DNA from 3 places in the Paenibacillus sp. WG02 genome. Region 3 is predicted to be linked to each of the others. Evidence: riboswitches for the same ligand, from Rfam matches in the RefSeq annotation. Region 3 holds a riboswitch; each other region holds the start of a gene.
The links. A riboswitch is a leader RNA that binds a small molecule or an ion and turns the genes downstream of it on or off. The one in region 3 is predicted to bind cyclic di-GMP.
Positions count from the first base shown of each region.

Region 1: linked by a shared signal. The riboswitch ahead of ACBP55_RS02830 (S-layer homology domain-containing protein) and the one ahead of ACBP55_RS14035 (response regulator) in region 3 are both predicted to bind cyclic di-GMP.
Region 2: linked by a shared signal. The riboswitch ahead of ACBP55_RS02700 (stalk domain-containing protein) and the one ahead of ACBP55_RS14035 (response regulator) in region 3 are both predicted to bind cyclic di-GMP.

Region 1 is NZ_AP036016.1:621,218-624,373, reverse strand. It holds gene ACBP55_RS02830 (S-layer homology domain-containing protein) at 1-2,026, opposite strand, end outside; cyclic di-GMP riboswitch class I at 2,044-2,138, opposite strand; cyclic di-GMP riboswitch class I at 2,257-2,351, opposite strand; gene ACBP55_RS02825 (hypothetical protein) at 2,898-3,156, opposite strand, start outside.
Region 2 is NZ_AP036016.1:586,487-589,642, forward strand. It holds gene ACBP55_RS02685 (SRPBCC family protein) at 1-151, opposite strand, end outside; partial or broken gene ACBP55_RS02690 (ArsR family transcriptional regulator) at 246-326, opposite strand; gene ACBP55_RS02695 (3D domain-containing protein) at 675-1,364, shown strand; cyclic di-GMP riboswitch class I at 1,565-1,659, shown strand; gene ACBP55_RS02700 (stalk domain-containing protein) at 1,716-3,156, shown strand, end outside.
Region 3 is NZ_AP036016.1:3,174,644-3,177,799, reverse strand. It holds gene ACBP55_RS14045 (ABC transporter substrate-binding protein) at 1-651, opposite strand, end outside; gene ACBP55_RS14040 (DUF2294 domain-containing protein) at 912-1,259, opposite strand; cyclic di-GMP riboswitch class I at 1,591-1,679, shown strand; gene ACBP55_RS14035 (response regulator) at 1,809-2,171, shown strand; partial or broken gene ACBP55_RS14030 (winged helix-turn-helix transcriptional regulator) at 2,322-2,674, opposite strand; gene ACBP55_RS14025 (S-layer homology domain-containing protein) at 2,837-3,156, opposite strand, start outside.

The DNA of each region.
Region 1 (3,156 bases), 2.6 Mb from region 3:
CCGCTTTAACCGCAGCACCGACAGTGCCTTGGTACCAGCTTGCGGAATCAACATCCTTAAATTGCATACTGGACTTAACTTCATTTAATCCTAAAGCACGAGTAAGTAATGTCGCGAACTCGGCACGGCTTATCAATTGTTCCGGGGAGAATGCATCAGCTGCAGTTCCTTCAACCAATTGCTTCGTTGCGAGAAACTCTACATCCTCTTTTGCCCAATATCCGCTTAAATCTTTGAAGGTTTGTTGCCCTTGAACCACGGTATAGAGGCTATTTGAATTTCGCTTTATCGTAACTTCTGTCTTACCGTTAATCGTTGTAAATATGGCCGGTACAAACATTAATTTACCGGTTGTTTCATCAAAGGTAACTGCTGTAGAACGATTTGCATTTAAAACTTGATGAACTGTTATGGTTCTAGTCACATATATGCTGCCAAAGTTGTTTATCTCTTGCTTCTTACCATTCGCCTCAGCAGTAATACTGAAGTCGACTAGGTCCGTTAACAAATTAACGTTCAGGCTTTTAGCTTTATTGTCTATTTGTTTAGCTTTACTCCCTGTAACTTTCTCGATTTGAATAGTTAGAACGACATCTTTCAATGAAGCCCCCAATTGAGTAGCTAGCAACGATAAATCAATTAATTTGATAGGCAAATTATAGCTTGCCGATTCATTCTTAATGGAAATAACTGCGGAAGAGTCTTTGAACGAATCTGCTAGTGTTCCAACTGGCAATTGAACCTGAGATATCGGATCCGATCCTTCGATTTCTAGACTTACTGTTTGTGCACCTTTGTCCTTGTCTTTTAGAAGACCTAACGCTTTTCCTAATTTGTCGGCATCAAGGACGACTTTCGTTACCTGCTTGCCTTCTGAATTGGAATCTTTAGTTACGGTCGCTGCTCTTTTATCAAGCTTTACGCCATTTGCAACTTCTGTTATCCCCGTATCTGGAGATGTATTCCCGCTTTCACTATTATCTCCATGTTCATTTCCGGGATTAGAATTTCCATTGTTAGGAGGGATTACTGAATCAGAACAGTTATCCATTGTGCCGTATGGCGATCCAGTACCATGATAATTTGGAGTACCCCCTGGAGTTCCATTTCCTAGATTGATCGGGTAAAAATTCATAACACTACTGCCAAGAAATAGATCGCCATTTCTTAGATATAAATTAGCCAGATAGTTCCCACTAGCCGGTAGCAGAAATTCATTACCTCCACTAGTGTTCGAAAGACTAAACTCATAGTTGTGGTTCTTAATCAGATTACTTGTAGTTTCAAAATAAAAGTAATAGTTACCTACGTATTTCAAACTACCTATACTCACAGATTCGTTGGTCGTAGTATCTTTTAATGCAAGATCAGAGATTGTGAATTGTGACTTATCGATTTGCGTGACAATGTTACTATTCCAAACACTATTATCATAAGGCATATATAATTCGACTCTATTATCCCCATCTAATAGAGGGGTAAACGAAACTAATTTAGCTCCGCTTGGCATGTAGGATCCAGCAGGAATTTCTGAGAAGTATTGGTGCCCCGGCGATCTGTAAGTTCCGCTTGTAAAACGGTCTGGGCTATAATAGGAAACTGTTGAATCGTTCCAAACACTTTTACTAAGCTCTGTAGTTTGGTTACATACATTCATAACGATTTGGCTAGGCGCTTTATTAGGATTTAAGTTCAAATCATACTTAACCACTTTCAACAAAACATTGTTATCGTCATAGGTGGTATCTACAACAGTTCCGTATGTACTATAGGTTACATTAGTAACTCCTTGAGGACTAGTAACTTGAATCGAAACCTTATTAGGGTCATGAATATATACCTGACCGCTTAGTTTCCCTGTAGTAGGGTTGTACGTGAACCAGATGGTTTGTGCAGCATAGGATATAAGCGGCATAAACAGGGTAGCAACCATAACAACAGCAATTGACAAGCTTAACTTTCGTAATGACATGAATCTTAACAAAACAGCATCTACTCCTTTTTCTGTAAGTAATTTATCTATCAAAAAATAACCAAGCTCCAATGAGCGACTCGGCTATCATCCCATGAGGTATAACTCATGGCTTAGACCCGTGGCTTTGCGTCTCCATTTTTCAATGGGTTTGCCTTTGTTCGTTATCGCTTGGTTACTAGGTAATTCGAAGCTTAAAATTTCTTCTTCAGACGCACTCTTCCTAAATAATGTAAATCAAGCACTTCCTTCCTTTCTTTTTAGACAATAAAAAACCAAGCCTCTAAGGTAACCCGGCTATCGTCCCATGAGGCGTGACTCATGGCTTAGACCCGTAGCTTTGCGTCTCTACCTTTCGATAGATTTGCCTTTGTTCGTTAATGCTTGGTTATTGGGTATATTCACTCATTATTACTAGTCGTATAGAACCAACTATTTTCCATACTATTCCATAAAACATCAAATTTCAACACATTTCTACAAAAAAGAGGAAATCCATATACAAAGTGTGTAATTTCACACAAAATAGACCAACCAAATGTTCCGGTTGACCCATAACGAAGATACCATTGATGAAAGCCATTACAGCACAACCCACATTAATTGGGTAGACCTTGGAAGTCTGTATTCCTATTAAACTGCCTCCTTACGTAACAACTTATAGGCCGAAGCAAGTAAACAGCTACCATTGGCACAATCCACCAGTATAACCCGTAAATAGTATGGAACCTATGCTTATCCTCGCTACACATAAAACAATTACATTCATGAATTCCACGAAAATATTAGGACTTTCATCTTATCACTCATACTCTCTGAGCGGTTATTTGTGTTGTTAGCGATATAGCGGCAGACAAAAAGAAAACCACTAGCGAGAGATTAGTCTCGTTTGTGGTCTCCTAGCTCTTTTGGCTAGATCGTATAGTTATTCTATTATACTTCCATTTAAGGCCTTATATGTTCTTAGACTTCCTTTCAGAGTATATGTTCTGCCCGACACGATTACACCCGTATTAAGTTGACTAAGTTCAAGCACTTGCTCATTCTTCATATTGGAGATTTGAAGTTCTTCCATTCTAGGAAATTGATGTTTCAGGTTTGAAATATCGACTTGGGCATTACAATCGATTAACCACAGACTTTTCAATTGCTTAAGTTCTCTGATTTCATTCAGTGTAACTTCA
Region 2 (3,156 bases), 2.6 Mb from region 3:
AGCCTGTTGGTCCCCACCAGCGAGCTAAATGTTCAGCCTCCGTCCATGTTTTGAAAACGAGTTCACGTGGTGCATGGAAGGTGCGTGTAAGAACCAACTCGCCTCCTTCTACGGTGGCATTGAAGTTGTTCCCTGCTTTTTCTTGTGTCATGTCGAATCCTCCAAATCAAATTGTTTTTTCTTTTCCTTCTCTAACATTTGCTGCAAATAATCGTCCAAACGATCGAATCTCTCTTCCCACATACTTGTGGTTGCTGAAGCTCAAGCCGATCCGTTATTTCCCCGACGGTAAGGGGGCCGTCACATAAGAGCTCGACGATGTGCAAGCGGTTTGGTTCAGCGAGAGCACATTAAGTCTTATTCATAAACTAAATATACTCCAAAAGGAATATTCCTGTCAAGGAATATTTATAGACGTAACCGATTGAAAAGCAAAAAGACTGCCGCATCAGCAGTCTTTTCTTATTTTCTCAATTGTTAGTCTAAGCCAAGATTCGTTTTATATTCACTTTATGTTTTCTTATTTCTTTACCCATTTTTTCTTGCTTATTTTTTTGGCGCTCTGTCCACCTGTCTTTTAAATTGAAAAAAATAAATACGAGACGTATATAAATCATAGAATTGGACGAATCTAGTAGCTATAACTCTATTATTTTTTAAGAGGAGGAAATACTATGTTTCGTAAAATTCTTTATGTAACTTTGACGCTTCCTTTGCTGCTTTGTTTGTGGCAGGTGCAGCCAGCCTATTCGTATCCTGAAAGTGAAGATGGGGGGGAATTACCTCCTACGTATAGTATGGCAAGCAGTGCAGGTTCTGTGGAAGCAGCGGCTCAAACCGAGTCAGTTCAGTCTAAGACGCAGTATCAAGTGGACCGAGGAGATACGCTATTCAAAATTGCACGTGATTTTGGCGTAACCGTAGATGACCTTATCAACACTAACAATATTCAAAATCCGAACCAGCTAACGATTGGTCAAAGTCTAACGATTCCGAAGAGTGAATCCGAGATTGGTTTACCAAATGGTCAAAAGAAAATTATCAAAAAAGTGTTGAACACAACCCTTACAGCTTATACGGCGGGCTTTGAATCAACAGGTAAAAAGGCTTCCCATCCCATGTACGGCATCACATTTAGTGGTCTTAAAGCCAAAGAAGGACGCACGATCGCCGTGGATCCGGCTGTAATCCCTTTAGGATCTACGGTGTTCATTGACGGTATTGGCATTCGCAAAGCCGAGGACATTGGTTCAGCTATTCGCGGTTCGAGAATTGATGTATTCATGAATGATCTAAATGACGCTCAAGAATTCGGCGTAAAGAAGAATGTGAAAGTCTATTTGCTAGATCGAGAGAATGTTTAAATCGATAGGCATTTACTAGGCTTAAGGTCAACCGGGACATCCGGTTGGCCTTTTTTTGTGTGAAACCACACACTTTGTGTATGTATTTCCTCTTTTTTGTAGAAAAGTGTTGAATTTTGAAATAACGTGGATTAATATGGAAAACAGTCAGTTCTAAATGACTAGTTAAGATGAGTAAAAATACCTAATAACCAAGCAATAATGAACAAAGGCAAATCCATCGAAAGGTGGAGACGCAAAGCCACGGGTCTAAGCCATGAGTCACACCTCATGGGATGATAGCCGGGTTACCTTTAGGGGCTTGGTTTTTTATTGTCTTAAAAAACTTTCTATGTGATAGGAGCTGGAGAAATGATCAAAGCACATTTGAAAAACATGGTATTAGGATGCTTAATGGCCATGTTGCTCTCAAGTCTAGGAGAGGGGAATACAGCTTTAGCTGACCAGACGGTCAAAGTTACGGATATACAAACTTCCTATGCTGCTCCTGTACGTAAATCTTATAATAATTCTTTTATTTCGGGCGATGAACTGGTTTGGATTGGTAGTGATGCAACGAATTTGTATCAAATATTTTACCGTAATTTGGACACGGGGGAAACGAAACAGCTGACCGACACGAAAACAAACAAAAGCGATCTATGGGCAGGAGGCGATTATGCAGTATATTCTGCCGGTCGGAGTGAAGTGATACTGCTTAACCTCCGTACAGGTGAGTCGGAATCGATTATAAACCATACTACGGTTGAAAACCTCACGACAGACGGGCGATATGCAGCTTATATGAATAAGACGGACAGCTACATATATGTTTACGATATAGAGTCGAAACAGACGAAACAGTTGGTTAAAGGGCGTTATCCACAGGTCGCGGACGGAAAAATCATCATGCAGGATGGGAAAGGGAGTTTGCTGTTATATGACCGCGCTACCGACACCACGAGGACGATCAAAGAACCTGCAGATGGATTTATCGTCAATTTTAAGTTCAATGGAAAAGTGGTCGTATGGTCTCAGCAAGTTAACGAACACGAAGTTCAAGTCAGAATGATGAATGTGGATGAGTTGAATGCCGTACCTACGGTGCTAGCCCAGAAGAAAATGGATAAAATCACTTCCTGGCCCACGATACTGGACATTAGTAGTAATCTCGTAGTTTGGAGGCAAGCATCGGAGGACGGAAAGACTAGCATGATTGCAGCTGCAGACCTTACATACGGGGAATCAACCGTTATCGCGAACGACACCACAGAGTCTATGGTGCTCGGAATTTACAAGGATCAAGTTGCGCTTCAGGGCAATGATGGGAACATTTTGCTGCGTGCGCTGCAAGTAAGCGGTACACCCACGGCGAAGAAAGAAACTCTTGCGTCCGCTGTACCAGATGTCAAGCAAAGGCCTCAAGCTGTTGAATTTGATACACGGTTTTATAAAGAAGGGCTTACATACAAAGAACTTAGACAAAGTAATTCTCAAGTAGAGGGTCATCCTGCATCCTCTGATAAAAGTGTGAGCTTGGACGTACCGCCACATGCATTCGAGGATACTTTAGGCAAAATTAAGCTGGCACCAGCGGAAGACAAGAATTTGGAACTCACAAAGGCGATGCAGAGCGGACAGATGATGGTCAGCTTGCCGTGGAATATCGATTTTCCGGATCAAACGGTGTTAGAAATCCAGCTTAATATGTCTTATATGGAGAGCAGAGTACCGCATAAATTACGGGATAAGCTTGGTATTTACCGACTGGAGTCTGACTCATGGATTTATATGGGGGGGCTATTGGGGGACA
Region 3 (3,156 bases):
AGCTTGATCTTCGTTAAAAGTCGTGTTGCCCGCAACCACAGATGCTGCATCCAAGACCATTGGGCCTGTTGTAGCCGTGATGTTAGGAAGAGTCAGCTTCTTGGAAAGCTCAGGACTCCAGAGGTCGCTCCATGACTTGATCTCTTTGGTAGTTGCTTTCGGATTGTAGGCAATACCGAGTCGACCTACTGTGTAGGCAGGACCGTAATCTTCACCCAGTGGCGCCTTGGCCAAATCATAGATGTCTTTCAAATTCGGAATGCGGCTGCGATCGATTTTATCGAAAAGTCCCGCTTCAATTCCTTGTTGTGCGTAATAGTCAGATAAATAAATGAGATCCACGCTCGAGCTGCCTTGTTTCACTTTGTTCAAACGTTCTGCGTTATTGCCTATTTCCAGAACAATCTTTGCGTTATGCTCTTTCTCAAACGGCGCGTACACTTCTTTCTTGAAGAAGTCATCCGAAAACCCCCAGGTGGAAATGACTAAAGTTGTAGGTTCCCCTTTGGATGCCGCTGTGGCAGCTGCTGTGGGTGCTGTTGTAGCTCCACTTGTATTGCTCTGGTCTTTCGCAGGCGCTGTGCCGCAACCTGTCAAGGCTAGTCCTACTACAGATAAAGAAATTAAACCACGAACCATTTTTTGTTTCATTATTCATCGTCCTCCCAGTTTTATCATGTATGATTTTAATGCGTGAATCCCCTGTTAAATTTTTACTAGTATTCTTCAAGACCCTATATCTATGCGCGTCTCGATCTAAATGCAATATGAAAAAAAAAAGAAAAGTACCCTTGTTAGAAAGAAGCTTCTAATCAAGAGCACTCTTCATTGTAAACAATGCAAAGTGACATCTATTGGTATACATGTGGTTTCCTCTTAAGATAAATCAAAAGAGAACACCGTCGATCAAACTATTCGGTTTGTTTAAGAATAATATTCGTTATTGCCCATTGCGTCGGCGGATCATAGTCCCTTAATACGGCATCCATGGATAAGCCAAGTTCTTGCTCCAGCCTTTCCCGGATTCTCTTCTTATATATGGAGGACATATAAAAATCGACTTCGTGTTTGAGCGTTGGCGCCTCGCCTTCTAATGCGGTTGAACGCGGTGAGCGGCGATGCTTGGCATGAAAAGTAATAATGTTTTGTTCAATTGAAACCTTCAGCAGTGTTGTCCCAAACCCGAACAGCTCTTTGGATATTTCGTTATAGAGGTGACACAGCTTCTTCTTGTATTCATTAGAATCTAGTTGTGGCATGGAATCACCTTCAAGATTAATTATCAACCCTTATGCATGTAAAATCTATCTTAATAATACATAGGATTTCAGAATTAATCAAGAGAATCGTTCGTCTTTCTCACTAAAAAAGGGCATTATTTAACTACAACTCATCTAAATGATCCAATTTCCCGAATGTCTTACAAATTTTGATGCAAATGTTGGATCTTGCTTACAGGTACTTCATGCTTATCATGCATTTTTCCCTTAGAATGTGTATATTATTCAGGAATGATCACTTCCTTTACCACTAGTACTTTATTACTAGTAACTAGAGTGGTATACTTAAAAAAATAGCAATTCTTCTGTTATACGATAAGAGCAAAGCTAATGAAAATTAGTGACGCAAAGCTACAGGAGCTAAGGCGAATTACTTCGCTATGCTTGCCAGTTACCGAAGGAAGGGATATATCCACGACTCCCCTTATTCTTCTAATATGGGGAGTTTTTCTTATGTAACGAATTATTGTAGCCATCTATAACAGTAAACAGCTAGGTAGAAAGTCCCCCTGAAAGGTGATAATTATAATGGCGAGACTAATGGTTGTAGATGATTCTATGTTTATGCGATTGATGATTAAGAACATCCTCTTAGAACTTGGGCATGAAATTGTAGCGGAAGCATCGAATGGACTTGAGGCAATCTCTCTTTTCTTACAGCATTCTCCTGACATCATTACGTTGGATATTACAATGCCCGAGATGGATGGTATTACTGCTTTAAAGGAAATAAAGAATTACAATAGCGATTCAAAGATCATTATGGTGTCCGCAATGGGGCAACAATCATTTGTTATTGAGGCCATCACCCTTGGCGCTAAAGATTTTATTGTGAAGCCTTTTGATAAAGACAGAGTAGCTGAAGCTGTAAAAAAGGTACTGAATATATAGCTAGTTGGAAGTCGGGTGACTATCCCTTACAATCGATTGAAAACATAAAAAACAAAAAAAATGAGAAAGCAAGAATTCCTTGCCACCTCATTTTTTTGTTTTATGTGCCCCTGTGTGATTTTTTTCTTTGAACGGTTTTTTAGATATCTTTTACAAACTTATTCCAAATCTCTTTAATTCAACAAAAATGCTTTCCAATCTCTTTCCTTTTTCCGTTAACGTATATTCAACGCGAGGAGGTACTTCGGGAAATACTTTCCGTTCCACTACTCTATGTTCTTCTAGCACCTTAAGACGGAGCGAGAGCGTTTTGGGACTAATGCCATCCATAGATTTCAGTAGTTCGCTGAATCGCAGCGTACCTTCGATAAGAAGGTCCCGAATAATTAAAAAGGTCCATTTCGTCCCAATCACATCAAGTGTTTTGCAATGGGACAAGGCACGCCTGGTGTTCCTTTGGTTAATTCGATAGGTTCAACAACGCTCATAGAAAAATCCTCCATTAAAAAACAATCGATTTAGCCAATCATATCACAAAAGTAACTTTTCTTAAGTCCCTTTAGTAAAATACGAGAAAGCCGCTGCTTCTCTTGGATAAACAGAAAAAAGGCAGATTGCTTGACGCAACCTCCCTTTTTATTGCAAATACTTGTATTACCTAGTAATTACTTTGTTGGATCCGGGTATACATCAACCGAGATTGATTTGCCGCTCGCTGTAATCATGGTTACCGTAAATGAAGAAACTTCTACAGGTGATCCATCAATAGCGGATTTAGCTGGTACGTAGACGTATTTGGCGTCTCCGCGAGTAAGTCTGATTCTATCATTTACTGTAGAGAATACCCAGTCGGTAGGGTCTACATCTTTACCAATTAATGCACCGATATCTTTATCATCTTTAGGAAAACGGTATCCTGTTGTTGCGTCTCCATCTAGTGAATATGGAGCATTTGATTTCCCGTTTACGTTGTTTACGCCGGTAG